Regions from separate parts of the Apibacter sp. B3919 genome, predicted to be linked through region 2. Evidence: riboswitches for the same ligand, from Rfam matches in the RefSeq annotation. Region 2 holds a riboswitch; the other holds the start of a gene.
What was found. Region 2 has a riboswitch for S-adenosylmethionine ahead of J3U20_RS09610 (TonB-dependent receptor plug domain-containing protein). Riboswitches for the same ligand answer to the same signal wherever they lie in the genome.
Positions count from the first base shown of each region.

Region 1: it holds a riboswitch for S-adenosylmethionine, as region 2 does, so the genes downstream of both, J3U20_RS02825 (trans-sulfuration enzyme family protein) here and J3U20_RS09610 (TonB-dependent receptor plug domain-containing protein) in region 2, are expected to answer to the same signal.

Region 1 is NZ_JAFNMG010000001.1:618,769-635,835, forward strand. Features, by position in the region: gene J3U20_RS02800 (T9SS type A sorting domain-containing protein) at 1-2,769, opposite strand, end outside; gene J3U20_RS02805 (DUF6348 family protein) at 3,085-3,720, shown strand; gene leuS (leucine--tRNA ligase) at 3,862-6,717, shown strand; gene J3U20_RS02815 (SDR family NAD(P)-dependent oxidoreductase) at 6,786-7,553, opposite strand; gene J3U20_RS02820 (MerR family transcriptional regulator) at 7,675-7,983, shown strand; SAM riboswitch class I at 8,286-8,383, shown strand; gene J3U20_RS02825 (trans-sulfuration enzyme family protein) at 8,543-9,679, shown strand; gene J3U20_RS02830 (homoserine dehydrogenase) at 9,708-10,889, shown strand; gene bshA (N-acetyl-alpha-D-glucosaminyl L-malate synthase BshA) at 10,920-12,044, opposite strand; gene J3U20_RS02840 (alpha/beta hydrolase) at 12,046-12,675, opposite strand; gene J3U20_RS02845 (protein-L-isoaspartate(D-aspartate) O-methyltransferase) at 12,927-13,577, opposite strand; gene J3U20_RS02850 (EamA family transporter) at 13,732-14,646, opposite strand; gene rpsL (30S ribosomal protein S12) at 14,884-15,264, shown strand; gene rpsG (30S ribosomal protein S7) at 15,290-15,766, shown strand; gene fusA (elongation factor G) at 15,774-17,067, shown strand, end outside.
Region 2 is NZ_JAFNMG010000006.1:79,155-96,221, reverse strand. Features, by position in the region: gene J3U20_RS09640 (cobaltochelatase subunit CobN) at 1-3,050, shown strand, start outside; gene J3U20_RS09635 (hypothetical protein) at 3,070-3,762, shown strand; gene J3U20_RS09630 (MotA/TolQ/ExbB proton channel family protein) at 3,797-4,393, shown strand; gene J3U20_RS09625 (DUF2149 domain-containing protein) at 4,396-4,731, shown strand; gene J3U20_RS09620 (ATP-dependent Clp protease ATP-binding subunit) at 4,892-7,423, shown strand; gene J3U20_RS09615 (MFS transporter) at 7,539-8,687, shown strand; SAM riboswitch class I at 8,764-8,862, shown strand; gene J3U20_RS09610 (TonB-dependent receptor plug domain-containing protein) at 8,969-11,413, shown strand; gene J3U20_RS09605 (APC family permease) at 11,441-12,706, shown strand; gene J3U20_RS09600 (C10 family peptidase) at 12,778-15,099, opposite strand; gene J3U20_RS09595 (C10 family peptidase) at 15,470-17,067, opposite strand, start outside.

The DNA of each region.
Region 1 (17,067 bases), on a different contig from region 2:
TTTCAAAATGATTGTTTGTTCCAAAATACTCTTAGATAGATTTTCGTATTTTGGATAAGAATGAGCTCCTTGATACTTCCAATAATTAGGTTGAGATTCATTAAATCCGTCTGTGTTTCTTATATTATAAACACCTCCCACATTATTGTTTAATTTAATTGCAAAGAAATGGTAAAGGGTGATATATTCCGTATAAAAGGTTTCACCGTTTATTTTATAGTATACTTTATACGGCGATTGTCTTTCATTAAAGTCTTTATATATTTGAACTCGATCACCTTCCTTAAGCACAACATTTGCTAAAGGCGTGTTGCTTTTTACATAGTCTTTTATTATATATATGCGTCCTTGATTGATTTCAAATCCTGCATGGATTGCAATGTCGGCTACTGAATTCGATCTTGGATTAAGAGTTAATCCCATCTGGAAATTTTGATTGGTACCTTTAATAGTTGTTTCAAAAAATCCTCCTCTATCCCAATCGATACTTTGTATACTATGTGCTTTTGCTTCCACACCGGTAGAATCGGATAAAATATTGAAACCGCCCAATTCTTTTAATCTCAAGGTGTATTCACCGGTTGAAAGTCCGCTTAAATTTAAATCTTTACCATAAAACACTCCGGATTTTTTTACTTCCATATCATTTTTATCGACTAGTTCATATTCAAATCCTTCATCTCCTCTAAGAATTTTCACTTGTACGGATCCGTCATTATTACTATGAGAAGAAGCATCACAGGTTGGATTGCTTTTATTTATTTTAGCAATTATATTGGTTGGACGGTATCCGAAAGTAAATACATCTTTTCCGTTGTAATCCGTATCAAAGAATACATTATTAAATATTATTTTTTGTCTGTATGGATCGTATTCATCCGATAAATAAAAATCGGTATTTTCTAATTTAAAATCTCCTTTTCCTGATCGGTCAATTAAAAGATATGTTCTTCCGTCTTTATATTCCGAGAATTCTTCCGCGCGATGTTGAATATATCCTAATTCAACTTTGTTACCGCTATTTACAAATCCTCCGGTCCTCACATCTTTGACAATTGATTCTAAATTCCACTTGTACATGACCAGACTGACATGGAAAGGTTGATCTATATCTTCCTTATCCAAAGGTATATTGGGAGAGTCTAACCCGGGAATTGGGGGGGCATATCCGTTAAATCGTATGATAAAATCATCTTTAGTTTTATCGATTTGTACCCGATCTCCTACATTTACTTTGTGATTGATATAGTGTGTTACTATACCTCTAATAATGGTAAATACTTTTCCTTGATGGTCTATGAATACTCCATAATCAGCACTTGGTTTTTGTTGATTTGTAACCTCTTTTGTACCGAACTTTAACATAACTCCTCCAAAAGGATTGCCTAAAGTTAAAGAGGCATGTCCTTCATATCCTTTCAAGGGATCTTGAGTATACATGATCGCTGTCTCAGAATCTTTGCTGCGATCATTAACCATTTTTACTTGAGAAAACTTATATTTTTCTTTTACTGCTTCTAAATTTTCAGGCAATTTCCAAATTACGTCTTGTTCATCTGCATTACTGATATTACCGGTATTTACTAACCATCGACGATTCATGATATTCATTCCGGCAATGCTTTCAATCTGAGATGTTTTGATATCATTATTATTATCACCCCAAATCATATATTCAGAATCAGACAAGGAATTAGCCGGGAATTTTTCAATAACCAATAATTTATTTTTATTGGGTAAATTGTAATTATTAGCTTCATCATAGGAGTCTCCTTGTGCTGAATAACTAAAATAAGGGCTTTCTTCGTAGGATGTGGTACTTCTTCGTTGATATAATCCACTTATATCATCTCTGTAAATACCTGTAACTCGATGATTATACTTTACATTCTCATCTTTGTCCCATAGTAATTTATTATAACTATTTATCAAGGAATTTTCTAACATAAAACCGTATTTTAAGGCTAAATACGATTCTACTTTAATTTTTTCAAGCGGATTTAATATACGATCGTACATGATTAATTCCGGCATATACGCTCTGTATATCGAATTAGGATCAAAAAGATCTGTATTATAAGTCGAATTGTTATATTTATTGAATGAATAAAATTTTTCTCCTATGGATAAGGTAGAACTCATTCTTTCACCCCATACGTTAGTTGCTCGTTTATTTGCACGAAAATAAGTGAACAAACGCATGGTCTTTTCTTGATAAGCCGTTAAATCTGAATTTGAATTCCCGTTCGGGTGATACATTAAATCATAGCCTTCTTCAGAACCATAGTCTAAAACTCCTTTGTTGCTTTCATCACTGTGAATGATTTTATCTTTATTTAAGACAAATCCTTTTCCCTCCACCCCGTTAAGTGTGAAAATATAGTCCGGATATTCAAATTTATTTCCTAATAAATTGGCCTCGGCATAAGTACCTAAAATAGTAGCCGTAGATAAATTCCCACTTTTTATTTGAATTTCCTTACTCGAATAGGGATTGGTTAAAAGTATTGAAGGATTAAAATTAATGGATCTTCCGAATGGATTCCATTCAACTATATACTCTCCACTACTATCATAGTAATTCAGCCGTAAAGAATCTCCAGAAAAATCTTTCCAAAGATATCTACCGTTAAGATTCTTTGTTTCAGGGACTGTTTTCATCCATAAAACAGCACCGGGAACACCTCCCGGCCCTACAATTCTACTTGTTTGTGCAGAAGTAAATATAGAATTAGCCCCTATAAGAAGTATTAAGTATAATTTTCTCATAGTTAAATGATTATTTTGAATTAAAGCAACAAATATATTATTTTATTTTTATTAAATATACACATAAAGGTTTTACAATTAAAAAAATTAATATTTTGAATTAATTATATTGTAGAATTGATAATTTTAAATTTAATATACATAATAAACATAATATAAATTACTTATAATTGTCTATTAAAATTTTGTATCAAAATATTTTTATAGAATCAATGCGATTTATGATAAATATATGAAGCAGTATTCGTGAGTTACGTACTTGTACTAGTTGTAGTATTAAAAAAGATATTATGTAATTTTGAAGAAAAATAATCTATGTCACCTCAAGAAATTCTCGCTAATATGCTTCTTGCTCATGACCTACCCAGCATTGAATATAAAGACTGGCTTTTGGTTGATGAACAACTTCCTGCCATGCGTGCTGAAACATTTGATTTTAAAGAATATGAAAACGGAGCCAGTATACGTTTAGATATAACCTTACTTTTAGCCAGTAAAAAAACTATCTCGGAAAGCTACTTAGGTATTGGTAAAAATAAAATTAGTGCCATACAAAATGCTTTTCAAAATTTTGTAACTAATTCATTTCATGTGTTTTTATCTGCTTTTTGGCAAATTACTAATGATGATCAAATCGGAATTGAAGAATGGGAGATTAAAGGCAACAAATGGAAGGTATATATCGGTAATTTTGGGTGCAAAGGCGATTTCAATATTCCCGAGAATTTATTTAAAATCATAGAGGAACAAATTCAAGAGGAAAATCTAGAGGAAGATTTATATTGGCTTCGCATCTATTATGCTAATGTTAACAGCCGGGAGATTATGATTGAAACTTTAAAAAATAATGAAGTATGGCCGGAAATGGAAAATAAATTGAAAACAGTTGCATGGGAAAGTTCCGATAAATTTTACAGTCTAAGAAATTTTATTATATTGAAGCGTAAGTAAGTTTGTAAGAATTATTATATATATTTCATATCATATATCTTTTTTTTTACTATTGTAATTAATACGTATGCTTTAAGCTGAAATACAATTTAAAAATTGAATAAATCATTACCTTTGCAAAAAATTAATTCAATTTTACCCATGCAATATAATTTTCAGGAAATCGAAAAAAAATGGCAAAAAAAATGGAAAGAGCAACAAACATTTGCTGCTTCAAACCATACAGATAAACCCAAGTTTTATGTGTTGGATATGTTTCCGTATCCTTCGGGAGCAGGTTTACATGTAGGTCATCCACTGGGTTATATTGCCTCTGATATTTATGCAAGGTTTAAACGCCATCAAGGTTTTAATGTACTTCATCCCATTGGTTATGACAGTTTCGGGCTACCTGCTGAACAATATGCTATTCAAACAGGCCAACATCCGGCGATAACCACAGAAGTTAATATTAACGGGGGTATAGATAATAAAGACAATGTTATTGCAGGATATAATAATCAGTTGAAAAAATTGGGATTTTCTTTTGACTGGAATCGTGAAGTGAGAACATCTGATCCCGACTATTACAAATGGACCCAATGGATATTCATCCAACTTTTTAACTCATATTACAATACTTCTTCGCAAGAGGCTCGTCCTATTACTGAATTAATAGATATTTTTTCAAAGGAAGGTAATGCTAAAATAAATGCCTGTACCTCACCAATTGAAATATTTTCGGCTGAAGATTGGAACCGTTTTTCAGATGAAAAAAAACAACATATTCTTTTAAATTATCGATTGGCTTATCGTGCAGAAACAACCGTTAACTGGTGTCCGGCTTTAGGAACGGTTCTGGCAAATGATGAAGTGGTAAATGGAGTTTCTGAACGAGGAGGATTTCCTGTCTATCAAAAAAGCATGATGCAATGGTCTATGCGGATTACGGCTTATGCTGAAAGACTTCTTTCCGGATTGGAAACTATCGATTGGAGCGAATCAATCAAAGAAAGTCAACGTAATTGGATTGGTAAATCTTTAGGGGCAGAAATCAATTTTGCTGTTGCTGATTCCGAAGCAACCGTTACAATTTTCACCACTCGTCCGGATACAATTTATGGTGCTACTTATATGGTTATGGCTCCTGAACATCCTCTTGTGGATCAAATTACTACCGGCGCCTATTACGAAGCCGTAAACCAATATAAAGATCAAAGCACCAAACGATCGGAAAGAGAGCGAATCGCAGATGCTAAAACTGTTTCAGGACAATTTACCGGTGCTTATGCTATAAATCCTTTTACTCATAAAAAAATTCCTATTTATATTGCAGATTACGTATTATATGGATACGGAACAGGTGCCATAATGGCTGTTCCTGCTCACGATGAGCGTGATCATCGATTTGCTAAACATTTTGGACTTCCGATTGTTGAAGTAATTAAAGGAGGAACCGATGTTCAAGAAGAGGCTTTTTCTTCCAAAGAAGGGGTCTGTATCAATTCCCAAATTTTAGACGGATTGACTGTTAAAGATGCTCAAGCTAAAATTATTGAGGAAATAGAAAAAATTAAAATCGGGCACGGAACTACCAACTATCGATTACGAGATGCCGTTTTTTCTCGTCAAAGATATTGGGGGGAACCTATTCCTATATATTATAAGAATGATATTCCCTATGCTTTACCGGAATCTGCATTACCTTTACTTCTTCCGGAGGTTGAAAAATATTTGCCCACTGAAGACGGAGATCCTCCGTTGGGACGTGCTACACAATGGGCTTGGGACACTGAAAATGAACAAGTTGTAAGTAACGACCGTATTAATCATACCACGATTTTTCCTTTAGATTTGAATACAATGCCCGGTTGGGCCGGAAGTTCCTGGTATTTTCTCAGATACACAGATCCAACTAACCATTCTTGCTTTGCCGATACTAAAAAAATAAATTATTGGGAAAACGTAGATTTATATATTGGAGGAAGTGAACATGCTACGGGACATTTATTGTATTCACGTTTTTGGAATAAATTTTTAAAAGATTATGGATACTGTGCCCAAGAAGAACCGTTCCAAAAATTAATTAATCAAGGGATGATTTTAGGTCAAAGTGCTTATATCTACCGAATTAACGGAACTAATAACTTCATCTCTTACAATTTATTACATGAAGCACAAGATACCACTCCACTGCATATTGATGTAAAACTTCTTAAAGGAACTACAGATGAAGTTGATTTAGAAAAATTAAGAAATTGGAGAGATGAATTCAAAAATGCAGAGTTTATTCTTGAAGAAGGTAAATTTATATGCGGGAGAGAAGTAGAAAAGATGTCAAAATCTTACTACAATGTTATTAATCCGGATGATGTTTGTGATGAATACGGAGCCGACAGCTTACGTATGTATGAAATGTTTTTAGGACCTATTGAACAGGCTAAACCTTGGAATACTCAAGGACTTAGCGGAGTTCATGGATTCTTAAAAAAATTCTGGAAACTGTATCATTCCGGTGAAGGAGAAACTTTCTTTGTATCAGATGAAAAACCTACTAAAGAAGAACAAAAAATAATTCATCAATTAATAAAAAAAGTTAAAGAGGATTTGGATAACTTTTCTTTCAATACATCCATAAGTTCTTTTATGATTGCTACCAATGATTTGGTAAAAATAAAATGTTATAAAAGAGAAATTTTAGAATCTTTGTGCATTTTAATCTCTCCTTATGCTCCACATATTTCAGAAGAGCTATGGGAAAAATTAGGACATGAAAACAGCATTGAATTTCAAGCATTCCCTGAATTTAACGCTGAATATCTTGTTTCCGAAATACATGAATATCCGGTTAGTTTTAATGGAAAAGTACGTTTTAAAATTGAAATGCCTATTTCCGCTACTCCTAAAGAAATTGAAGAAGCAGTAATGGCCCATGAAAAAACACCGAATTATCTTGACGGCAAACAACCTAAAAAGATTATTGTTGTGCCTAAACGAATTGTCAATATTGTACTATAAATAGAATTGAAAAACCAATCCGTTTTGGGATTGGTTTTTTTATATTCTTTTATGCTATCTTTTATTAACTAATTAGTTGTTAACCCACCATCAACTGATAAAATCGTTCCGGTAATCCATCGGGCTTGATCGGAAGCCAGGAAAACAGCTGCCGCCCCAATATCTTCTACCGTTCCAATACTTCCCATCGGATATATAGATTTAATCATTGTATGAAAATTTGTTTTCCCTTCTTCGCTAAGTTGTTCTAAATTATATCGTAGAAGCGGCGTATCGATACTTCCAGGAGCAATAGCATTAACCCGAATTCCATCTTTTCCTGCCTCAAAAGCCAATGATTTAGTAAATGAATCTATACCGCCCTTTGTCATGGAGTAAGCAGTAGATTCTCTTCCCGGTAACATTCTGTGTGAAAAATAAGATGAAATATTAATTATATTTCCTTTGGATTTTTTCAAAGATTGATACAAATTTTGAGTCAGTATATAAGGCGCTTTCATATTAAGATTAATGTGTTTATCTAATAAATCTTCAGATGTTTCTTCAAAAGGATTAAAACGACCGATTCCTGCATTATTAATTAACACATCAACTGTCTTTACTTTTTCTAAAATTAGTTTACCAACTGAAGATAATTTTTCAATTTCCGTCAAATCCGCAGAAATCAGAGAAACAGTTACATGATACGACGAAAATTCTTCTTTGATGTTATTTAATTTTTGAGAATCTCTGGCAATTAGAACAAGATTTGCTCTTTGTTGGGCGAAAGCACGAGCAATTCCCAAGCCTATTCCTTCAGTAGCGCCGGTTATAATAACATTTTTGTCTATTAACATAATACTTAAATTTTAATTATAGTTTATTGTTAAATATTTACATTTTATGTAAATTATTTACAATTACAAATTTAACTTTTATTTTGTATATTTACTTCAAATAATGTAAATAATTTACAAAATGAACGAAACCAATCATTTATCTTTCGATTTTAAGTTTTTAGAGCAATTAATTGTGGGCATTGGCGAAGTTTCTCAAATAACGGGAATTCCTACACGACAAATTAGGTATTGGGAAGATAAAGGAATTATCAAAAGTCTTACAGAACAGGAAGGAAAAAACAGAAGATACAATTATGAAAATATAAAAAAAATGATTCTAATAAAAGAATTATTGGAAGAAGGGTTTACATTAGATGCTGCTTCACAAAAATTAGACAGCCGAATGCAATTGATTGAAAATGTATTAAAAAAGCTTAACAACAAATAAAATCAGTATTAAATAAATGGGTTGTTAAAATATCATTTACATTGCATAATATTATTATTGATCTTAATATAAATTAGTTACCATCACAAAAAATTTTATTTTTTCAACTTAAAATTAATTTCGATGATTATTAAAATACTTCTTTTGGTAAATTCATTTATATTTAGTATGCTTTATGTCTTATATTATAATGATTATTAAAAATACATTACCTTTATAAATATTATAATAAAATCGTTTTTTATTGGAAATTAAAAAATAAAACGTATCTTTGTAATATATTTAGCGATCATTAATAAAATTACTTATCAAGAAAGGTGGAGGGAATTGGCCCTATGATACCTTAGCAACCCTCTTATATGAGTAGGTGCTGCATCCAACCGTAAAGGAAAGATAAGTCGAAACAGCTTACATACAAATACATATAATACGAGCTTCTTTCGACCTACATAAAGAAGCTAATTCATAATTTAGCATTTAAATGGGAATCTTGTATAAGTTGTTTTATGATGATTAATGAATTTTAAGGCATTTATTAATTAGAAAAAACAACCTAGTCATGAAATTAGAAACAAAATTAGTACATATTTCTACTCCTGATGTACTTACCGGAGCTATATCTACTCCTATTTACCAAACCTCTTCTTATGTTCAGGAAGAACCGGATTTGAATAAAGGATTTGCTTATACAAGAACGGCTAATCCTACCCGTAAAGTTGTAGAGCAGGCCATTGCTGAATTAGAGGGCGGTATTGCCGGATTTGCTTTTTCATCGGGATTGGCAGCAACGGATTGTGTTTTAAAGTTATTAAAACAAGGGGATGAAATTATTGCTGTAAATGATGTTTACGGAGGTACTTATCGAATAGTTACTACGGTTTATAATAAATTTGGTGTAACCTCTAAATTTATTGATACGACTGATATTCAAAATGTCTTACATGCAGTTTCAAATAAAACTCGCTTCATTTGGTTGGAAACCCCTACAAATCCAACTTTAAAAATATCCGACATTGAAGAAATCTCTAAAATTTCCAAGCAAGTGGGAGCACTATTAATTGTAGATAATACTTTTTTATCTCCTGCTTTACAACAACCGATACGTTTAGGTGCTGATATTGTTGTACACAGTGGAACTAAATATCTTTCAGGACATGGAGACGTTTTATCCGGATTTATAGTTGTGAAAGATCCTAAAATAGCCGAAGAATTAAAATACTTACAAAATACCTCAGGGGGCGTACTCTCTCCTTTTGATAGTTGGTTAACTTTACGCGGAATTCAAACTCTATCTCTGCGTATGGAAAAACATTCACAAAATGCTCAAAAAATTGCTGAATTTTTAACTACACATCCCAAAGTAGATAAAGTATATTATCCAGGATTAAAAAATCATCCCAACCATCATATTGCGGCCAAACAACAAAAAGGGTTTGGCGGAATGGTATCTTTTAGTTTAAAAGACGATACTTTGGAAGCGGCAAAAGATTTTTTAACCCGTACCAAAATTTTCCTTTTAGCTGAAAATTTAGGCGATGTTAGGAGTTTGGGTAGCCATCCTGCAACAATGACCCATAAATCAACCCCTCTTGAAGTTCGTAAAGAAACAGGAATTCAAGATTCTTTAATTCGTTTATCGGTAGGAATTGAAAATGTGGATGACCTGATTAATGATATCAAACAAGCTTTAGATTAACGGTTAATTTTATAAATTGAATAATTGAATGATAAGAAATAAACTTAAATTAGGAATTTTTGGATTTGGATGTGTGGGAACGGGATTGTATAAAGTGTTAGAAGAAGCCGAAAGTGTAGATGCAAATATTAAAAAAATATGTATTAAACATCCCGATAAACCGAGATCAATCGATAAAAAGTATTTTACTACTGATAAATACGAGTTATTATCGGATCCTGAAATTGAAGTTATTGTCGAATTAATAGATGACGCTGATGCTGCTTTTGATATTGTTTCAGAGGCCATGAAAAACGGAAAAGCTGTAGTTTCGGCAAATAAAAAGATGATTGCCGAACATTTACCTGAACTACTAAAGTTGGAAAAAAAATACCAAGTTCCCCTACTCTATGAAGCCTCTGTTTGTGCCAGTATTCCCATTATCAGAAATTTAGAAGAATATTATGATAATGATTTATTAACATCGGTATCGGGAATTTTTAATGGTTCTACCAATTTCATTTTAACCAAAATGATCCATGAAAAACTTTCTTATCCTGTGGTTTTAAAAGAAGCACAAGAAAAAGGATTCGCAGAATCAGATCCTACCTTAGATGTTGAGGGAATTGATCCTAAATATAAATTGTGTATTATTCTTTTTCATGCTTTTGGACTTATTACTAAACCGGAATCTATATTTAATTTTGGAATATCAAGAATAAGTGATTTCGACTTGGAATTTGCTCGTCAAAGAAATTTAACAATCAAGTTAATAGCAAGATGCAATAAAAATAATAATGAAATTACGGGTTTTTGTGCTCCTACTTTTATAGAAAAAGAAAATACGTTAGCTCATGTAAATTATGAATATAATGGAGTGGTTTTAGAAAGTGCTTTTTCAGAAAAGCAACTGATGATCGGTAAAGGTGCGGGAGATAAACCCACCGGATCTGCCGTGCTTTCTGATATTTCAGCTTTAACGTATGATTACAGATATGAAAACAAGAAATATATTCATCTAAATAAACAATTACAATTAGTCGATACTAAAATTTATAAGGTTTATGTAAGATATCACGATCAATTTTCCGGTTTTGATGATTTTGAGTCCATCGAAGAACAATACAGCAGCCTTTCAGGTAATTATTTTATAGGCTTCATCTGTTTACATAAATTAGCGCATTCTTCATGGATTAAAGACCCGAATATAAATGTTATTTTTTTCAGCTGATTGGGTTGATAAGTATGTAAATTCAACTATTTAGTTATGATTGCCCAATGCTCGGTCATACAATTCTTTATATATAGGAATTATCTTAGAATTATCAAAAAGTAAAGCTTGATCTTTCGCTTGTTTTTTGAAAAGTGAAAGCATTTTTTCATCTTTCAGCAGCCTAATGGCATTCTTTGCCATGGAAGGGATGTCACCAACAGGAGATACAAATCCTGAAAAACCGTCTTTATTAACTTCCGTAATTCCCCCGGCATTACTTGAAATAACAGGTATGCCACAGGCCATTGCTTCTAAGGCTGCCAATCCGAAACTTTCTTGTTCAGAAGGTAATAAAAATAGATCTGCAATACTTAAAATTGAAGATACATCAACCATTTTTCCCAACGTTTTAATTTTATCCTCCAAATGATACACTTTAGTTAAATGCTCAATGGTTTCTGTCTCCGGTCCTTCTCCAACAATCAAAAGTTTTGATTTAACTTCTTTTTGTACCAGATTGAAAATCGACATTACATCATCAATGCGTTTAATTTTTCTCAAGTTAGATACATGAATAAGTAATTTTTCATCTTCAGCAGCAAAATTCTTTCGGATACACGGGCTTGATATTTTAACAGAATTATCAATAAAATTCGGAATTACTTCAATGTCTTTTTTAATAGTAAATGCCTCAAAAGTATCTTGTTTTAAACTTTGGGAAACAGAGGTTATATAATCGGATTTATTGATCGAAAATTCGACACCGGATTTATAAATGGGATGACTTCCTACCAAAGTAATATCTGTACCGTGTAAGGTAGTGATTACCGGTAAGTCAACACCCTTCTCTTTTAAAATTTGCTTGGCAAAATAGGCTGCATAAGCATGAGGTATTGCATAATGCACATGCAGCAAATCTAATCCGTAAGTTTCTGCAACATTTACAATGATTGTAGACAATGCTAAGGAAAAGGGTTGATATTCAAATAAAGGATATTGTTTAACGCAAACTTGATGAAAATATACATTAGGCAAGGTGACATCCAGCTTTGCCGGAATGCTATAACTTATAAAATGAGCTTCATTACCTAATGCGGCCATCTCCATTCCTAATTGGGTGGCAACTATCCCGCTCCCACCGAACGTAGGATAACAAACAATTCCAATTTTCATCTTATTGCAAAAAATTTAAAAGATCATAATAGTTTTCAGAATTTATGCCATGACCTTCATTGTATTCATGATATTCATAATCTAAATCTAATTCTTCACATATTGATTTGAATTGACGAGACCATTGAATGGGAATAATAGGATCTTCTTTTCCATGTGAAAAGAAAAATTCCAATTGTGAAAAATCATCCCCCATGTTTACGTCTTTCAATAATTCCGGATCCGGATATCCACTTAAACAGGCTATTTTTTTAAACCTTTTAGGATGGTGTAATGCTAATGAAAAGGAAAGGATTGCTCCTTGACTAAAACCTAACAAGGTTATGGAATTAGTATCGAAAGGATATTTAGTTTGGATTTGATCCAAAAATTTCATAATAATTTTTTGCGATTCAATGGCCTGGTCGGAATTAATCATTTTGGCTCCTGAAGTAAAATCTAAATCGTACCAGGCATATCCACCCATGCTAATTTCTCGTATGGCTCGTAAACTAATCACGTAGGCATCATCGGGTAATTCTTCTGCAAAACTGAACAAATCTTGCTCATTACTTCCATATCCATGCAGTAAAAGTATTAATGAAGGCGTCTCGGTAGCTGACTTAGGTTCTCTTAATAAATAATGGACCATATTTAGAATTTTAGTAAAACAAAGATACTCTTTTTTGTATAATACATTTTAGAGAATCAAGCTATCTAACGTTATCTATACGTTTCTTTTGAAATTTATGCTTCTTGGTGAGTATCTTGAAAATGATTTTTTTTAGATCAATTATTAGTTAGAAAATTAGATTAGATTATATTTTTTCAAATTATTAAAACATAATGCTTTTTAGTAAAATAGATACGGTTTAAAATTATTAATTGAAACCAATCGATTTTTTATTCAATCACTCTATTTTCTAACATAGGAACAAATTGATAATCTCCAAACTCCATAGTCTCAAATGTATTTTCATCTAATTTTAGAACGGTATACATTTTTTGCTCTTTTTCTCCTATAGGAATAACCATGACCCCTCCAACTGCTAATTGCTCCAATAACTTTTTAGGCATGGTGGGAACCCCCGCTGTCACTATAATTTTATCAAAAGGAGCAAAAGAAGGAAGACCTAAATATCCATCGCCAAAAATTTGATGTTTAGGAACGAAATTAATTTTTTTAAGGATTCTTTTGGAGAATTCAAATAATTCTTTTTGTCTTTCAATGGTAAAGACTTGTGCTCCTAAAGCTACTAAAACAGAAGTTTGATATCCGGAACCCGTTCCGATTTCTAAAACTTTTTCTCCTTTCTGAACGTGTAATAATTGAGTTTGAAAAGCTACTGTAAATGGATGGGAAATCGTTTGATTGGATAATATTGGAAAAGCTCTGTCTTCATAAGCCAGATCTTCAAATATTGAATCTATAAAGAGATGACGAGGAATTTTATTTAGGGCGTTTAATACAATTTCATCATTTATTCCTTTTTGCTTAAGTAAATTAATTAGTTTATTTCTCTTTCCTTTATGTTTTAATGTATCCTGTTTCATTGTCTTGCAAGTTATTTAAAATATCAATGAGAAACAATATTTACCGGGACGCATAAAGGCGAAAAGCAAGCGATAAAAAATATTTTTTACATGAAAATTATTGTAATTTAAAAAGTTCCTTATTTTTATCTTATTAGTATTTTTTTTGAATTTTTTATTTTTTTAATCTTTTAGGAAGGATAAAAGTTAAATTAAGTAAAACAATAGCGATAAGGATAAGTACAATGCCCACCCATTGCAGGGAAGTTACTTTTTCGCTAAGCACAAATTTAGCCATCATAACAGAAACCGGAAGTTCCAAGGAAGCGATTATACTTCCTATTCCGATTCCCACCACCGGCATACCTTTGGTAAATAAAAATGGAGGAAGAATAGTGCCGAAAACAGCTAATATAATACCCCATTTATAAAATATTGAAAAATGGAACGGTTCAGTTATCAGCGCATGAGCCCATATTAATGAAACCATAAGGGTGGCTCCTACTAGCAGATAAACAGACCGCAAAGTAGAGGGCATAGATAAGGCTACTTTATTGGACGTAAACATTGAAAAAGTATAGGATAGTGCTGCTAAAATTCCAAAAATTACACCTGTTGCATTCAAATGAACGTGAGATTCATTGATAAGATTGGTTGCTAATAAAGTACCCAAAAGAATGGTTATAATGGCTACAATTTCAACAAGTGTAGGTTTCTTACGATTTACAATAAAATCCACTAATGCACCCATCCATACCGCTTGCATAAGTAAAACTATGCATATGGATACTGGGATTCCGTAATGAACAGCTAAATAATAAAAGGTGCTGGTAAGACCAAAAGATGTTCCACACAAAACTAAATATACTTTATCTTTTAATGTGTATTTTTTTTCTTTACTTACCTGTTTATTTTTAGTAAAACCATGAAGTATGATAAGACCTAGCAAGCCGAGGACCGCTTGAGAAAAGGTAACCTCCGCAGTAGTATAACCGTCGTTATAAGACAGACGAACAAAAGTTGCCAATACTCCATAAGAAGCTGCTGCAAACGCCACAAAAAATAGCGATTTTAAGTAGTTCACGTTCATTTATTTGTATTTATATAATTTTAAGCAGGTTCAAAGTTAAAAACTTAAATTCAGATACTTGACGAAAAATTCATTCAATTCATGATTTTTTTTAAATTTAGATTAAACTATTATCATTTAGAAAGATAAAATTTTAAATAAATAATCATATGAATCAGTGGATTATGGGCGTATTATTTTTTGCATTTATAAATAAAAAGCACTACATTTGCAAACTTAAAAATTAAAAGAGCATAAATGCCAACTATTCAACAATTAGTAAGAAAAGGAAGAGCCACACTTACCAAGAAGAGTAAATCGGCTGCTTTAGATTCTTGTCCACAAAGACGTGGAGTATGTACTCGTGTATATACCACTACACCTAAGAAACCGAATTCAGCGCTTAGAAAAGTAGCCAGAGTTCGTTTAACTAATGGTAAAGAGGTCAATGCGTACATCCCGGGAGAAGGACATAATCTGCAAGAGCACTCGATAGTATTGGTGAGAGGCGGAAGGGTAAAAGATTTACCTGGTGTTCGTTATCACATTGTCAGAGGTGCTTTAGACACAGCTGGTGTTCAAGGACGTTTACAAAGAAGAAGTAAATACGGAGCTAAACGACCTAAAGAGAAAAAATAAGTAATAACGAAATTATTCAGGTAAAATGAGAAAAACGAAAGCAAAAAAACGTCCGCTTTTACCGGATCCTAAGTTTAACGATCAGTTAGTAACTCGTTTCGTTAATAACTTAATGAAAGACGGTAAAAAAAGCATAGCTTTTAAAATTTTTTACGATGCGTTGGAAATCGTAGAAACTAAAAAAGAAAATCAGGAAAAAACATCTCTGGAAATTTGGAAAGATGCTTTAGAAAACGTAATGCCACACGTTGAAGTACGTAGCAGAAGAGTTGGGGGAGCTAACTTCCAGATTCCAATGCCTATTCGTCCGGATAGAAAAATTTCTATGGCGATGAAATGGTTAATAAAATATTCAAGAGATAGAAATGAAAAGTCCATGTCTCAAAAGTTAGCTGCTGAAATTATTGCCGCTGCTAAAGAGGAAGGTGCTGCAGTTAAAAAGAAAACCGATACGCATCGTATGGCTGAAGCTAATAAAGCATTCTCACATTTCAAATTCTAAAGAAAATATGTCTAGAGATTTAAAATATACACGTAATATAGGTATTGCTGCTCACATTGATGCAGGAAAGACAACTACAACGGAAAGAATTTTATTTTATACCGGAGTAAACCATAAAATCGGAGAAGTTCATGATGGAGCTTCAACGATGGACTGGATGGTTCAAGAAGCTGAAAGAGGAATCACTATTACTTCTGCAGCTACTACATGTAATTGGAATTTCCCATTAACTGATGACGGTAAAAAACTACCGGATACACAGTCTTACCACTTTAATATTATCGACACTCCGGGACACGTTGACTTTACTGTTGAGGTGAACCGTTCATTAAGGGTATTAGACGGATTAGTTTTCTTATTTAGTGCGGTTGACGGTGTTGAGCCTCAATCTGAAACTAACTGGAGACTTGCGGATAATTACAAAGTTCCAAGAATGGGATTTGTAAACAAAATGGACAGACAAGGTTCTGACTTCCTTAATGTATGCCGTCAGGTTAAAGAAATGTTAGGATCTAATGCGGTTCCTATCGTATTACCTATCGGATCTGAAGAAGATTTCAAAGGGGTAGTTGACTTAGTTAAAAACCGTGCTATTGTATGGCATAATGATAACTTCGGTTCTACTTTTGATATTGTAGATATCCCTGAAGATATGAAAGAGGAGGTAATGGAATATCGCCAAAACCTTATCGAAGCAGTTGCTGAGTACGATGAAACTTTAATGGAAAAATTCTTTGAAGATCCGGATTCAATTTCGGAAGAAGAAATCCACGAAGCGCTTCGTAAAGCAACTATAGATATCAGCATTATACCTATGGTTTGCGGATCATCATTCAAAAATAAAGGAGTTCAGTTTATGTTAGATGCTGTTTGCCGTTATCTTCCTTCTCCACTGGACAAAGAAGCTATTGAAGGTACAGATCCTAAAACTGATGAACCGATCGCAAGAAAACCGGATGCAAAAGAACCGTTTGCAGCTTTAGCGTTTAAAATTGCTACCGATCCTTATGTTGGTCGTTTAGCTTTCTTTAGAGCTTATTCCGGTCATTTAGATGCCGGATCTTATGTATTAAACACTCGATCCGGAGATAAAGAAAGAATTTCCAGAATCTATCAAATGCATGCCAATAAACAAAATCCTATCGAATATATCGAAGCCGGAGATATTGGTGCAGCAGTTGGATTTAAAGATATTAAAACAGGAGATACACTTTGTGATGAAAAATCTCCGATTATTTTGGAAAGCATGGTATTCCCTGATCCGGTTATCGGTATCGCTGTAGAACCTAAAACTAAAGCGG
Region 2 (17,067 bases):
CACTTTATAATTTTTTAAAACGATTAAAAAAAGAAGGATATAAAGTAGATAATTTACCCGAAAATGTACAAGATTTTGAAAAAATATTGATGACCCAAGGTTCTGTAATGAGTACTTACGCCCAAGGAGCTTTTGATGAATACTTGAAAAATGGCAATCCCGAATTGATTGATAAAACAACGTATGAAAACTGGGCAAAAAAAACACTTACCCCCGAAAAATATGCCGAAGTTACAGTGGTTTACGGAGAAGCTCCGGGTAATTACATGAGTAAAAATATAGGTGAAAAATCGTATTTAGCGGTTTCACGAGTTCAATTCGGAAATATTGTACTATTACCTCAACCTATGGCAGGATTGGGAGATGATACCTTTGCCATAATCCATGGAGCAAAAACAGCTCCTCCTCATACCTATATTGGGTCCTATCTTTGGGTACAGCACGGATTCCAAGCCGATGCGTTGATTCATTTTGGAACTCATGGAAGTCTGGAGTTTACTCCTCAAAAACAAATTGCCCTGAGCAATGAAGATTGGCCGGATAGACTAGTCGGAACCTTGCCACATTTTTATTATTATACCATTGGAAATATCGGAGAAAGTATGATGGCTAAAAGACGTTCCTATGCCACCTTACTATCTTATCTAACTCCTGCATTTATGGAGAGTCAAACCCGTTCTCAATTTAAAGAATTGCAAGATAAGATACAATATTACTATAAATCCGAAGAATCCAATCAGCCGTTAGTATCCCTTGAAGTAAAGAAAATAGCGGTAAAAATGGGATTGCACAGAGATTTGCGTTTAGATAGTATAGCAACCAAACCCTATAATTTAGAAGAGATAGAAAGAATAGAAAATTTTGCCGAAGAAATTTCCAATGAAAAAATGTCCGGGCATCTTTATACTTCCGGAGTACCCTATACTAAAGATAAAATCATATCAACCGTTCAGGCAATGAGTACAGATCCAATTGCTTATAGTCTGGCCGCCTTGGATAAACAAAGAGGAAAAGTAACCGAAAAACAACTCAAAAATAAAGTATATTTTAAACAAAGATATTTAGACGTAGCCAAAAATATAGTTAATCAAATCTTATCAGGAAAAGAAGCGAGTCCTGCATTTATTTGCAGCGTTGCCGGAATTGATGAAAAAGAATTGGAACAGTCTAAAATGATTATTTCGCCTCCAAAAAGAACGTTTAAAAAAAGTACTAAAAGTACCGCAGGCAAACCTTCTAAAATGGAAAACTCTTCAGGTCAATCCAAAAATACCTCTTCGCAACAAGTTGCACATACAGCTCCAAAGGAATCAGAGAAAAAGCCTATGCATGGAATGGCTAATAAAAAGATGACTTATACCAAAGAGCAAAAATCTAGAGCAAGAGCCATTGTTGAAATTGAAAGAACTATAACCAACATAAAGAAATACGAAAAAAGTTTAGAAGAAAGTCCGGAGTTGGAATTTAAAGCATTAATCAATGCACTATCCGGAGGCTATATTGAACCTTCTTCAGGAGGAGATGCTGTGGCGAATCCGAACGGAGTTCCTACAGGTAGAAATTTGTATTCCATTAATGCAGAATCCACCCCTACCGAAATAGCATGGGACAGAGGAAAGGAACTTGTTAATGCAACTTTGGCACAATACAAAGCAAAGCATGGAACGTATCCTAAAAAAGTGAATTATACCTTTTGGAGCAGTGAATTCATTGAAAGCGAAGGAACAACCATAGCGCAAGTTTTATATATGTTGGGAGTTGAACCGGTTCGTGATGCCTTCGGAAGAGTATCCGATTTACAACTAATTGAATCCAAAGATTTAGGAAGACCGAGAATTGACGTAGTGGTGCAAACTTCAGGACAATTTAGAGATCTGGCAGCTTCCCGTTTGGCATTACTATCAAGAGCAGTGGAAATGGCCGCATCTGCAAAAGATTCCAGCTATGAAAATTTAGTAGCTCAAAGCACTCTGGATATAGAAAAAAGTTTAGTCGATGAAGGAGTACCTCCTCAAGAAGCCCGTCAGATTTCAACGCAACGAATATTCGGAGGAGTTAACGGAATGTATGGAACAGGAATTCAAGAAATGGTAACCAGCGGAGATAAATGGGAAGATGAAAAAGAAATAGCAGAAACCTATATCAATAATATGGGAGCAATATACGGCAGTGATAAAAATTGGGGTGATTTTCACAAGGGATTGCTAAAAGCTGTACTAAAAAATACAGATATGGTTGTTCATCCAAGACAAAGCAATACTTGGGGAGCTTTAAGTCTAGATCATGTATACGAGTTTATGGGAGGAATGAATTTAGCCATTCGAAATGTTACAGGTAAAGATCCCGATGCCTATTTTGCAGACTACAGAAATCATACTAATTTCAAAATGCAAGAATTGAAAGAAGCTATAGGAGTAGAAGCTCGTACCACCATCTTCAATCCTGCCTATATTAAAGAGAAGATGAAAGGGGGAGCATCCAGCGCGGCCGATATAACAGAGGTTATAACCAATACCTACGGTTGGAATGTAATGAAGCCCGATGTGATCGATAATGAGATGTGGGATCAGATTTATGATACCTATGTAACCGATAAAACTAATTTAGGAACCAAAGAATTTTTCAAAAAAGTGAGTCCGGCAGCCTTAGAAGAAATTACAGCAATCATGCTTGAAACTTCAAGAAAAGGGATGTGGAAAGCCACTGAAGAACAAATAAAACAAACGGCTCTCGTACATACACAAGTTGTGAAAGAATTTGGACATTCAGGAGCAGGATTTTCCGGAAATAATAAAAAACTCCAGGATTATATTTCAAATAAAGTTACACCTCAGCAATCTACAGAATATAAGCAACAAGTAACTAAAATGAAAATAGGAGAATCTTCATCAGATTCTAAAGAGGGGATGGTTTTGAAAAAAGAAGAAGTTTCCAAAGGAGTTAATAAATCAGAAAAAACAGCAGTCAATGGAGTAATTATAGTTACGGTTATAAGCATTGTTGCCCTTTCACTATTAATGTATATAAGGAAAAGAAGAAAAAACGGTTAAGATCAAAGGATATTATTTTATGGAACTCATCATACATTTATTAATGGCTCTTATCCTATTAAATAGCATTATTAAGCTAAGTTTTTGGAAAATAGGGCAAATAGCCTTAATGATGCTAGTATACATAGTCTATATACTTTTAATTTATCCCGTAGCCATTAAGCAATCTAAAACACAGATAGAAGATTTTTTAGCTGATCATGTGATGATGCAAAACATGTCCGTAGTAGTTACGGTAGAATCGGCGGTATGTTTTGCTTTCTGTTTTGCAGCACTAATGGGACGGTTTGGAAGTAAAAAACATAAGATAGTTCGATTAATGTTAAAATATTATCCGGGAATTTTGCTTTTTTTAGTTTTATTTTATGGATTGACTCAAGCCGCATTTACCTTTACCGGTTTCCACTTTTTAACCATGGCAATCCTTTATGCATCAATCGTTATTTTATGTATGGTTTTAGCTGTCATAACTCTTAAAAAACTGATTCCGGAATTTGATTTAAGACTTGAAATACATTTTATGGTGAGCTTAATCATTTGTATACTAGGACTCATAACCACCGTTGATGGAAAAATAGTATATAAATCCTCAGAAGAAACCATAAATGTTAACTATATACTTTTATCGATGGGACTATTCATTTTCTTTTTTCTAATAGGATTTTTAGGAAATAAAATTAAATGGAGGTTAACTAAATGGAAAAATTGTTAAACACTAAAAGAAAAAATTAAAATAACTAATAAATATGGAAATTATATCAAAAGTATTATTTTGGGTAGCGAATAGTTTATTAATTCCCGATATCATCATCTTACTAATATTGTTCGCTCGTTCATTGCTTCTTTTAGGAAGCTTTTACAATCAATTTATCGTTAAAAGGAATAACGATAAAAAGATAAATCCGGTTATTGAAAACCTTACTCAAGAAAAATTAAAAGATTTACGAGCAACCTTGCCTTCAAAAAACAATTCCTTATATATAAAATATTTAAGGACATTATTGGAAAATACCACCCATGAAGCCTATGCCGATTTTACCATTTCCAATTTTGAAAATGAAGTAGATAAAGACCTTTCCTTATCAAAAATGCTTGCAAAACTCGGACCTGTCTTAGGCTTAATCGGTACTCTGATAGCCATGAGTCCGGCACTGGTTGGGCTGTCCTCTGGGGATATTTCCGGTATGGCGTATAACATGCAAGTAGTTTTTGCAACAACTGTGGTGGGATTGGTAGTAAGCGCAATCGGATTAGTAACTTTACAAGTTAAACAACGATGGTATGCAAAAGAAGTTAACAATTTAGATTATGTAGCAAGAGTAGTAACGGGTAATGTAAATTAAGAATGAAAAGGCGAAGAAGAATTAACAGATTTCTAAAAGAAGAAGATACCGATCCGCTTAGTGTCATTGTAAACCTATTTGATGTAGCTATGGTTTTTGCCGTTGCTCTTATGGTTGCCATGGTTATGAATTTAAATATGGGTGAAGTATTTTCCAATGAAGATTTTACCGTTGTTAAAAATCCGGGAAAAGAAGATATGGAAATAATAACCAAAGAAGGAAATAAAATAAACAAGTATACCCCGTCCCAAGAGAAATCCACAGGTAAAAAAGGGAAAAAAGTAGGGATAGCTTATGAACTGGAAAATGGAGAAATAATATACGTACCCGAGAAATAGTTCCGACATTATATGATATTTTAAAATAATAGAGTACATTTATCAGAAAAAAATATTTTACTTTATCAAGGAATATGACAAAATAACCGATAAGTAAAGTGGCATGATAAATGCAAGATTCAAATCGTAAAATATTAATATATAGAACAGTAAGTCATACATGGACGAAAATTTTTCACAACAAGTCAAAGATGTAATAAGCTTCAGCAATGAAGAAGTATTACGATTAGGTAATGACCATATAGGGACGGAACATCTTGTACTGGGTATCTTACGTGAAGGTAACAGCAAAGCTATTACCATACTTCAAAGTTTAAATGTTGATTTAGGTGACTTAAGGAGAAAAATAGAAAATCTTAATAAACCTGAAATAAGTATAAAAGTAGACAGGAATCGCATCCCGTTTACTAAAGCTGCCGAAAGAGCTTTAAAAACAAGCTTTTTAGAAGCTAAGCTTTTTAGAAGCCCGGAAATAGAAACCATACATTTATTGATATGCATTTTGAGGATAGAAAGCGATCCGGTAACCCAGCTTTTCAAAAAGTATAATATCGATGCTAACATCCTTAAAGAAGAATATAGATTTCAGTTTCAAGAAGATTTTACGGAACAACCCACCAATGAATTTTCTGAAGAAGAAGGCATTAGTGAAGGAAATCAATACGAAGCACCTAAAGGAAGCAGATCCAATCCTTCGAAAAGCAGAACACCGGTATTAGATAATTTCGGTAGAGATTTAACCACCGCTGCACTCGAAGGTCGTTTAGATCCGGTAGTAGGAAGGGAAAAAGAAATTGAAAGAGTTTCTCAGATATTAAGCAGAAGAAAAAAGAATAATCCTTTGTTAATAGGAGAGCCCGGAGTCGGTAAATCAGCCATTGCAGAAGGCCTCGCTTTACGAATTGTTCAAAAAAAGGTCTCTCGTGTTTTATACAACAAACGAGTAGTTACCCTAGATGTAGCCGGACTGGTTGCAGGTACTAAATATAGAGGACAATTTGAAGAAAGAATGAAAGCCATCATGAATGAGCTTGAGAAAAACTCGGATATTATTCTCTTTATTGATGAAATCCATACCATAGTAGGAGCCGGAGGAGCCACAGGCTCTTTAGATGCTTCCAATATGTTCAAACCGGCATTAGCAAGAGGAGAGATACAATGCATCGGAGCGACTACTTTGGATGAATATAGGCAATATATTGAAAAAGACGGCGCCTTAGAAAGACGATTTCAAAAAGTAATGGTAGAACAAACTTCTCCGGAAGAAACCATTATCATATTAAATCAAATTAAAGATAAATACGAAGAACATCATAATGTAACTTATACCGAGGAGGCAATTAAAGCTTGTGTAAATCTTACTACAAGATATATTACCGACCGATATTTACCGGATAAAGCGATTGATGCGCTCGATGAAGCGGGATCAAGAGTCCATATTAAAAATATCAAAGTTCCAAAGGAAATAGTTAATTATGAGAAAGAATTAGAAAAAATCAGAGCTGAAAAGACTAAGGTAATTAAAAGCCAAAAATATGAAGAAGCTGCAAAATTAAGAGATACCGAAAAAGAGATTGAAACTAAATTAGCGAATGCACAAAGAGAATGGGAAAAATCTTCAAGAGAACATCGGGAGATTGTTACCGAAGATAATGTTGCAGAGGTAGTTTCAATGATGAGCGGTGTACCTGTACAAAGAGTTGCAGAAGGAGAGCTTAAAAAACTTGCTCAAATGAAAGATTTGATGAAAGGTAAAATTATCGGTCAGGACGAAGCGGTCAACAAAGTAGTAAAAGCCATTCAGAGAAACCGTGCCGGATTAAAAGATCCTAACAGGCCTATAGGTACATTTATATTCTTAGGAGCAACCGGAGTTGGAAAAACTCAATTAGCAAAAGTTATTGCCAGAGAATTATTTGATTCAGATGATGCTCTCATTAGAATAGATATGAGTGAATATATGGAAAAATTTGCCGTATCTAGATTAGTAGGAGCTCCTCCGGGATATGTAGGATATGAAGAAGGAGGGCAATTGACAGAATCCGTAAGAAGAAAACCTTATGCTGTAATCCTCTTAGATGAAATTGAAAAAGCACATCCGGATGTATTTAATATCCTTTTGCAAATTTTAGATGACGGACATGTTACGGATAGTTTGGGAAGAAAAATAGATTTTAGAAATACAATAATCATTTTAACTTCCAATATCGGAACTCGTGAACTCAAAGAATTCGGTGACGGTGTTGGATTTGGAACTTCTGCCAAAAAATCATCTTCCGATATAAGAGCAAAATCTACTTTAGAAAACGCTTTAAAGAGAACTTTTGCGCCTGAATTCCTAAATAGGATCGATGATGTTATCATCTTTAATAATTTGGAAAAGGAAGATATATCCAAAATTATAGATTTAGAATTGAAAAATGTGTACGATAGAATTGCTAAAATTGGATATGAAGTAGAATTATCTCCGGAAGCTAAAGAATTCATCATTGAAAAAGGATGGGACAAAAATTTCGGTGCACGTCAGCTTAAACGAGCGATCCAGAAATATGTGGAAGATGTGATCGCTGAAGAAATTATCAATTCATCGATACATGATGGAGACCATCTCTATATTGGATTAAATAAAGAAAAAGACAGTACGGAAATTAAAATACTGGAGGTTGAAAAAGAATCTCCGACTAATGAATAAAGTTTAAATTAATGAACAGCCTGTTTGATTGTATCAAGCAGGTTTTTTTTATTTTATAAATACCGGAGTAGTTAATAAATAGTTACAATCCATAAAAAATCCGAGAGAATTACTAATGATAAACAAAAAGCATTTGCCCAGAATGGCTGTAACCCTTTTATTTTTTTTCTTTGGAGGCAGTTCCGCGACCTGGGCTTCACGAATTCCAACGATTAAATTATCGATGAATGTTTCCGATTCCAACTGGGGATTGGTTTTACTATTTTTATCAATCGGAACACTTATTACGTTACCTTTTGCGGGTAATTTAATAAAAAAGCTGGGAAGTAAAAAATCAACCCTTATATTTATCATTCTTTACTTTATATTTTTAATCGGGATTGGATTTTGCGGTGAATTATGGCAATTGAAACTCAATTTAATAGCCTACGGGGCCATAGGTAATTTAACCAATATAGCTATCAATACACAAGCTGTTAATGTGTCAAAATCCTATAAAGGTCAAATAATAGGCTCCATGCACGGTACTTGGAGCATTGGAGGTTTTTTTGCTTCTTGGTTAGGAGCGGTAATGATTGCTAAAAACATACCACCTTCTGAGCATTTTATTTTATATTCTTCCATAGGAATTCTGGTTTCCCTTTGGTTATTCAGATACTTGTTGCCGGATGAATCCAAAGAAGAATCAATGGAATTACCAAAAAAATCAAAATTTATCAGAGTTGATAAAAATCTTATTGTCTTAGGATTTCTAGCTTTTTTTGCTATGGTTTCTGAAGGAACGATGACCGATTGGTCCAATGAATATATGAGGAATATAGTGAAAGCCGATAAAAAATATATCGGATATGGATTGACTGCCTATATGGCAGCCATGGCTTGCGGACGATTCATTTCTGATTTTGTAGTTCGAAAATTCGGTTCAAAAATTACGTTGATCATCAGCGGATCTTTAATTTTTATAGGTATGATCTGTGCTGTTCTATTTCCAACATTACTAACTACACTTCTTTCGTTCGTTATTGTTGGACTGGGAATATCTGCAGTCGTACCCTTAGTATATACCTTAGCGGGAAATTCAAAAACTGCTTCGCCCGAACAAGCGCTTACAGTTATTACCAGCATTGGTTTTATCGGTTTTTTTCTAGGCCCTCCTTGCATTGGTTTTTTAGCTGAAAAATTTTCATTACAAATATCTTTTACTTTCATTTCCTTATTTGGAATAGGAATAATTTTCTTGGTAAGATTTTTTAAGATAAAGTAAATATATTTCTTTATCTTAGAGGTAAAATAATATAATATAAAATTATTTTATTATGAAAATTATGGTATATTTACATCACTTATCAAGAAAGGTGGAGGGACTGGCCCTGTGAAACCTTGGCAACCGGCCTGCTTAGGCTTGGTGCTAATTCCAGCCCTGAGGGGAAAGATGAGTGATTCGCGAGTTGTGAGTATGTTGAGTTGTGAATAATTTCTTTTTTCCTTTCCGGTTTTTCTTGATACAGTTTTAATAAATATAATTTACTAACTGTAAGAAAGATAATGAAAAAAGTTTCTTTGTTAATGGTAAGTTTAATTTTAGAATTTACCAATTATGTGGATGCTCAAGAAAAACGAGCCGTAGATTCCCTTGATCTTGAAGAGATTGTTGTAGTCGGTGGCAGAAGTTCAGAACGAACCAAAGTAAATTCTCCCGTTGCCATAGATGTAATAGATGTCAGGAAAATAGAAAAGGCATCTCCTCAATTAACCGTTAACGACTTATTAAATTATTTAGTACCTTCATTCAATTCAGTTCGCCAATCTTCTTCCGATGGAACGGAACATATTGATCCGGCTACCTTGAGAGGTATGGGTCCCGATCAGGTTCTGGTATTAGTGAATGGAAAAAGACGGCATACTACCTCATTAGTCAACTATCAAAATACAGTAGGTAACGGATCTGTGGGTACAGATTTAAGTGCCATACCCGTTTCAGCAATAGAAAAAATAGAGGTTTTGAGAGATGGTGCTGCAGCTCAATACGGTTCGGATGCCATTGCCGGTGTAATTAATATTATTTTAAAAAAGAATGAGGGCGGCTCGGCATCCATCACCTATGGATTAACCAATAGAAATGACGGGGAAACTTACAATTTTAGCGGAAATTACGGGGCTAAATTAGGAGATAAAGGAGGAAGTATCAATCTTTCTTTTGTAGTCAGCCAAAGAAATAAAACCAATCGTTCTTATGATAATAATCTGGACAAGTTTGGCGATAACTTTGCCTATGATTTTGCACCGGATCCCGATCAGGCCAGAATAAACGATGAAAAAATTATGGCAGAAATGGGTTTAACCCAAAAAGACTTCCGTTTCAGGGCAGGAGATGCTCAAATTAAAAATCAACAGTTTTTTATAAATTCCATTTATCCATTATCCGAAAAGTATGAGTTCTATTCATTCGGCGGAGCAAGTTTAAGACAAGGAGAAGGAGCTGAATTCCGAAGACTTCCCAGTGAAAAAACTAATGTAGTTAAAGAACTTTATCCGATAGGATTTCAACCTTTATTAAAATCCACTATTTATGATATTTCTAACTCTACGGGAATAAGATATATGCATAATAATTGGATGGTAGATATAAGTAATACCTTTGGAGAAAACCTTTTTAATTATAAGGCTACGCATACAAACAACGCTTCGTTGGGTATACATTCTCCAACGGAATTTAAAGCCGGGGGACATGAGTTTATGCAAAATACTATCAATCTGGATATTTCTAAAAAAATAAATACACTTCTTTCCGTTGCCTTCGGAGGAGAATTTAAATACGAACAGTATAGAATAAAGGCCGGTGAAGAAGGCTCATGGATGCGTTACGATAAATTTGGTAATCCGGCAACAGCATCTACTCTTCCCACCGATATACTGGGAGAGGGGGGAGCACAAGGTTTTATAGGATTTTCTCCTGAAAATGCGTTAAAAGAGGACAGAAATAATGCCTCCGGTTATGCGGATGTAGCATTTAAAAAAGGAAAATTTTCCGGTGATTTGGCAGGAAGATATGAGCATTATTCCGATTTTGGTAATTCTTGGATAGGAAAGTTGGCGGTGCGTTATGAATATGTAAACGGATTTGCTGTAAGGGGAGCTTTCAGTAATGGATTCAGAGCCCCGTCTCTTCAACAGCAATATTTCAATAATTCTTTTTCCAGTATCTCATCGTCGGGATCAGGAGTTGTTTCTAAAGGTATATTTAGAAATGACAGTCCTTTGGCAAAAGCTTTAGGTATTGATAAACTTAAAGAAGAAAAATCTATAAATGCGAGTGCCGGTTTAACATTTAAACCTTCTAAAAAAATATATGTAACCGCTGATGCTTACTATATCAAAGTTAAAGATCGTATTGTACTCACGAGTGAATTTGTTAATGCAAAAGTAGAATCTTATGGAGTGGAAGGAGCACGATTTTTTACTAATGCTGTGGATACGGAAACGAAAGGTATTGATATAGTGGCCACATATAAAGTTGGTTTAGGAAGGGGAAATCTGGATATAAGTTTATCAGGAAACTATACAGAAACAGAAATTGTTGATTATCATTTTCCCAAAGTTTTTGAAGGAGACAGAAATGAATATTTCGGTCCCGATCAAACCAATATAATTGAATCTTTAAGTCCAAAAGCAAAGGCAACTTTAAGCTTCAATTACTCAGTTTCGAAATGGAATTTATTAGTAAGAAATACCTATTTCGGTAAAGTTACGAGAGATGGTTACCCATACGGTTCGGTACAACATCACGATCCTAAATTAGTAACCGATTTTAGTATCAGTTATTCCATACGAAAAGATTTAATATTAACGATGGGCGGGAATAATATTTTTGATGTATTTCCGGATAAGCAAATCTATGAAAATTCTTATTATAATGTTTTCAAGTATGCACCGGTACAGATGGGTACAACCGGAGCTAATTGGTTTACTAAGCTTTCTATGAATTTCTAAAATTAGACTTATATATTTAAAATAAATATGAAAAAAATAGGCTGGAAGACAGCAACTGCCATAGTCATATCCAATATGGTAGGAACGGGAGTGTTTACAAGTTTAGGATATCAAGTTCCGGAATTACACAATACGTTTACCATTATTCTTTTATGGACAATCGGGGGAATACTGGCTTTAATAGGTGCTTTTATCTACGCGGAATTGGGAGCTCATTTTAAGCAATCGGGAGGAGATTATATTTATCTTTCTCGTACCTATCATCCTATCATGGGTTACATCACCAGTTGGGTATCGCTTATAGTTGGTTTCTCCGGTCCGATTGCTTTAGCGGCATTAGCTATGGCTAAATATTTGGGTTTTGAAAATGAAAGAAGTACAGCTATTCTCATTATCATTATTATTGCTATATTTCAATGTTTCAGCCTAAAGGTAAGCAGTCGTTTTCAAAATATATTTGCCGTTCTTAAGGTAGCATTCATTATAGTACTGATTTTAATTGGAATTTCGATAAGTCCGTCTCCTACCAATGCATTATTATGGGATAATTCTTGGACTCATGAAATTATCGTTTCGGCTTTTGCCAGTTCGTTAGTGTTTGTAACCTACGCCTATACCGGTTGGAATTCTGCCTCTTATATTGTTGAAGAAATTGAAAAGCCAAAAGTTAATCTTCCCAAAGCGTTGATAATAGGAACTGTTTTTGTAACAGTAAGTTATGTGTTGGTAAATTTTGTTTTTTTAAAACATGCTTCAATCGAACAAATGGAAGGAAAAGAAGACATTGCCAATATCGCATTTACCAATATTTTAGGCGTTCGGGGAGTAAAATGGATAAGTTATTTGATTGCATTGCAATTAGTTTCAACCATTAGTGGCTATTTGTGGGTTGGATCGAGAGTAACCCAGGCAACAGCAAAAGAAAATCATCTTTGGAGTTATTTAGGTAAAGAAAATAAAAACCGAATACCTATTTGGGCTGTAGTTGCTCATACTCTTATTAGTATACTAATAATATTGAGTGGTAAATTTGAAGAAATTTTTATTTACACAGCATTTGTACTTCAACTTCTTTCAACGGCTGCCGTGAGTACTTCTTTATTTATTAAGAAAAAAGATCGGGTACTTTTCAAAGGAAATATTTTTTTACTAATGCCCGTTATCTTTTTACTTTTCAGCTTTTATATTTTGTATTTTACTTTTGTCAACCATCCTCGGGAGAGTATTATTGGATTAGGAATCATAGGAGCCGGTATGACCCTTTATTTTTTTGATAAAAAAAGAGTTGATTGAAAATATCAGTTTAATGAATATAAAAAAAACCGAAAGATTTGTCTTTCGGTTTTTTAACGTAATTCTTAGGTTTATTTTTTTATGAATTTGTAATTCTTTCCTAAAATTTTTATAATATAAAGATTGGGCTGTAGATCAGAGACATTTATAGAAATTTTGTCTTCAATTAAAAGTCGTACATTTTTAACTAGTTTTCCACTATTATCAAATATAGTTAATGTTATAAATTTTTGAATATTTGAAGGAACACCTTTTATATTAAGTGTTTCATGAGCGGGATTAGGATATATGATTATGTTATTGTTATCAGTAATTTTATCATTGAAAATTTGATTTACGATTAAATCATAGCATTTATTTTCAAGAAAAGCATCTTTATATCCTTTAACCATTATGTAATATGATCCGGGAATTAAATTTATTTGAAATTGATCTTTATTATTCTCTGTATTCGTGCTACGGGTAATATAATTCTTTGAAGAATCATATAAAGCCAAAGTATAATGTTCAGAAAAGTTTTTAAGAATAATTTCAATAGTAGATTTTTTATAAATTGAAAATTTATAATAATCTAAATCATAACTGGAGCCAAGTGCAGCTGAATATAAAGTATTGATGTTTATAGGATATGCAGTTTCAAACGAATCATTAGGTTCGTAATTAGCTGCACAATTAGTAGAAGTACGGAATGAATTTTCTTCAAAATTGGAACTGATAGAGGCAGAATAATTGGCTTTTACTCTCCAATTATAAGTGGTATTTGCATTTAATTTTGAGAGAAGAAAAAATGTATTTGTAGTTGCAATGGCAGCTGTTGTCCAGGTTAACTCTAAAGATGATTTATATTCAACGGTATAATTTGAAATCCCGGGCATTTCATCCCATTTTAAAATAGCGCTGTTGCTAGTAATATCGTAAGCACTCAGATGGGTAGGAGTTGGATAAATTAAGGTATTGAATGTAGACTGAGCATAATTGGAACTGTTTGAAGTATAGCAATTTGCTTTTACTCTCCAACTATATGAGGTATTTGGTTTTAATCCTGTAAGGGTGTATAAGGTGTCGGTTGATTCAAGGGTTTTAGTATTCCAATTTTCTTCTTTATTTGTTTTATATTCAATAGTATAACTTAGAATTCCCGGTATATTATTCCATTTTAATACGACACCAGTTGAAGATATATTCGAAGTAGTGAGACCCGAAGGTATAGAACAAGTATAATTAATAGGGTGTATATTTATTATTGCACTTTGATTGGATTTATATCCTGCCGGTTCAGATAATTGAAAGTATCCATCTGCATAACCGCCCCAACCAAAATTAAAATGAATGAGGTTGTTACTATCAATTCCATCAGCAATAAAGGTATGTGCTCCTTGCCTGTTGCTTCCTTTATAAAACACAGGATAATTTTTTATTAGCTGATCCTTAATTAGTTTTATCCACTCGGGATTACTATAATTTCCTTTATTAACCATTTTTATATCCGAACTGTATTGAAAGTAATTTTTCAATGCTTTTAAAACTGAGTTATTAAATGCCCCCGAACTGTTAGGTCCGTAAATCATATTAACCGATATACCGGTGTGAAGCATTAATGTGGCAACTGCATCGATTTGTTGCGTGGTGGATGTAAGGGAAAGGGAAGTAGGCATATTATTCCATAAATAGGTAGTGTTAGCAAAATCAGCTGTTAATGTTTTACCTTTCCAATCATAATAAGTATTTTGAATCTTATAGGTATTAGAGCTTTTACCTTTGACAGGGTAATTCCAATATTTCATAATTTGGGCCATAGTGGTAGCCACACAACCCGTTAGACAAGATTGGTTTTCATAAGTTTTGGGTACCAACTTATTATAAAATGTATTTTGACTCCACTTTGTTGTAATCAAAGGATCTTTTGTTAAAGGAATTTCATTGTATTTATGATTCATTTTAGATAAAGGCATTTCTTTTCTATAAAGTAAAGCGTCCCATTCTTCTTTTATTAAAGATCTTTCTTTATCCTCGCCGATTTTTTTTATTTTACTTTTTCTTAAATATTCGTTTGCTGATTGGTATTCTCTAAGAAAGTATAAAAATTCGGGCGATTGATTTCCTTCCGGGTTAAGAGTTGTATCAAATGAATAAGCTAGAATTGGGTGGTTTTCACTTTGTGAAGAAATTATTATAAAACCATTTAAGCTTTTAAAAATGTAGAAACCATCGTATTTTTTATCAAAACGATTGGTAATATTAATTAATTTATTGTGGTTTGAATTTTTTAACTGAATCCTTTGATTTAAAAAATTATTGGCTACAATACGGGCAGTTTTTTCAGAAATATCTTGACTATAAAATGTGTAAGATATAAATATAGCTATAATTAAAATAGAATATTTTAATCTCATCGGAATTGTTTTTAGTGTTAATAATGAAGTAAAATTGTAATTACTATAAATTTAATTATTCTAATAAACGTATACTGTTTGGTATAGAATATATAGTTGAATGGAGTGAAAAGATTTTGATGTAATTATTTTAAATTAAAATAATTACTTACTAGGAAAAAATAAATTTATTAAGATAAAACATAAGCTTTTTAAGTTTTTTAGGTTACTATATATCAAATTTACTAAATTATATTAAATAATGTGTAAAAATGATAATATAAAGTTTACTATTAATTTTTCTTTTTTGCATATCTATTTTATAAATATAATTTGCATAAAAAAACCGAAAGATTGATCTTTCGGTTCTTTTTTAATTAAAATTAAAAACTCATTTTTTAATGAATTTGTAATTTTGCCCCTGAATTTGTAAGAAATAAATATTCGGAGGGAGGTCTGAAACATTTACAAGTATATTATCGTCAACTTTAGATTGCAAAATTTTCACAACACGCGCATTTCTGTCAACTATTGTTAATGTAATAAGTTTTCCTTTTTCGAGTATATTTAAACCTTTTATATTTATAGCATCATGAACAGGATTAGGATATACGATAACGGAATTCTCAGGATTGTCAAATTCAACTGAATTCTTGGCAGGAACATAATTAACACTTAGATTGTAACATTTGCCCGGCTCATATGCGCCATTTTTACCATAAACATATACATAATAAATGCCTTTATTTAAATTTTTAATATCAATAATTTCTTTGGTAGTTCCGCTGTTAGTACTACTTCCTATTTCTCTTTTTAAATTATCATAAAGTTTAAGGTCATAATCATTGGGTAAATTTTCTAAAACAACCAAAAGATCAGATTTTTCACCGATATATATTTTATAATAATCATCATCAGTTGAAGAACTTATATCAGAAGAATAGGTCAAGATATTTCTTATTGTATAAGCAGAATCAAAGGTGTTATTAGGCTCATAATTACCCTTACATAATGAATTACTGCTTTCTGTTTGAACTTCTAAATTATAACAAAAAGTAGTATCATAGGCACCTTCATATCCATATACGTATACATAATAATTACCGGCAGGTAAATTTTCAGCTACAATTTTTTCATTTATTGTACCCTTATTTGAACTGCTGTCAATTTCATCACCTACTTCATCAAGAAGTTTTAAATCATAGTTTTTAGGTAAATTTTGAAGTAAAACCGTTATGTCTGATGTTTCACTGATTGTAAATTTATAGTAATCTTTATCTGTTGGAGAACCAATACCTGCTTCGTATACGGTATTCAGATTTATTGGCGTTGCTTTTTCTAACGAATCATTAGATTCAAAATTATTAACACATGGAGAATCTGTTGCGATCGTTTCTACTAATAAGTCATAACATTGAGTAGCATTAAATGCGTTATCAATTCCTTCAACCAATATATAATAAGTTCCGGGATCTAAATTGTCTAGATTAATAGTTTCATCGCTTAGATCTTCATTATAACTTCTTCCTATTTCTCTTTTAGAAGAATCATAAACTTTCAATTCATATTTATCAGCTATATTTTGAAGAGTAACCGAGATGTTAGATTTATTATCTAAAATAAATTTATAATAATCAAGATCATTAGGAATTCTTATTCCTGCTGAATATGTATTATCAGTTTTAATATGAATGGCATGTTCAAATGAATCATTGGGTTCATAATTATTAATACAAGAATGTCTGGATATATCAGTATCAATTAAAAGTCTGTAACATTCTATTGGATTTAATTTACCTGTTATTTCAATGTAATAGGTACCTGAAGGGAGATCTTCAATATGAATTACTTTGTTATTGGGTTCATCAAATACTCCTTTAGCTACAAATTTTTTAGATGAATCATATAAATTGAATTCATAACCAAAATAAATATTTTGAAGACTTATATTAACATTAGAAGTTTCTTTTAATGTAAATTTATAATAGT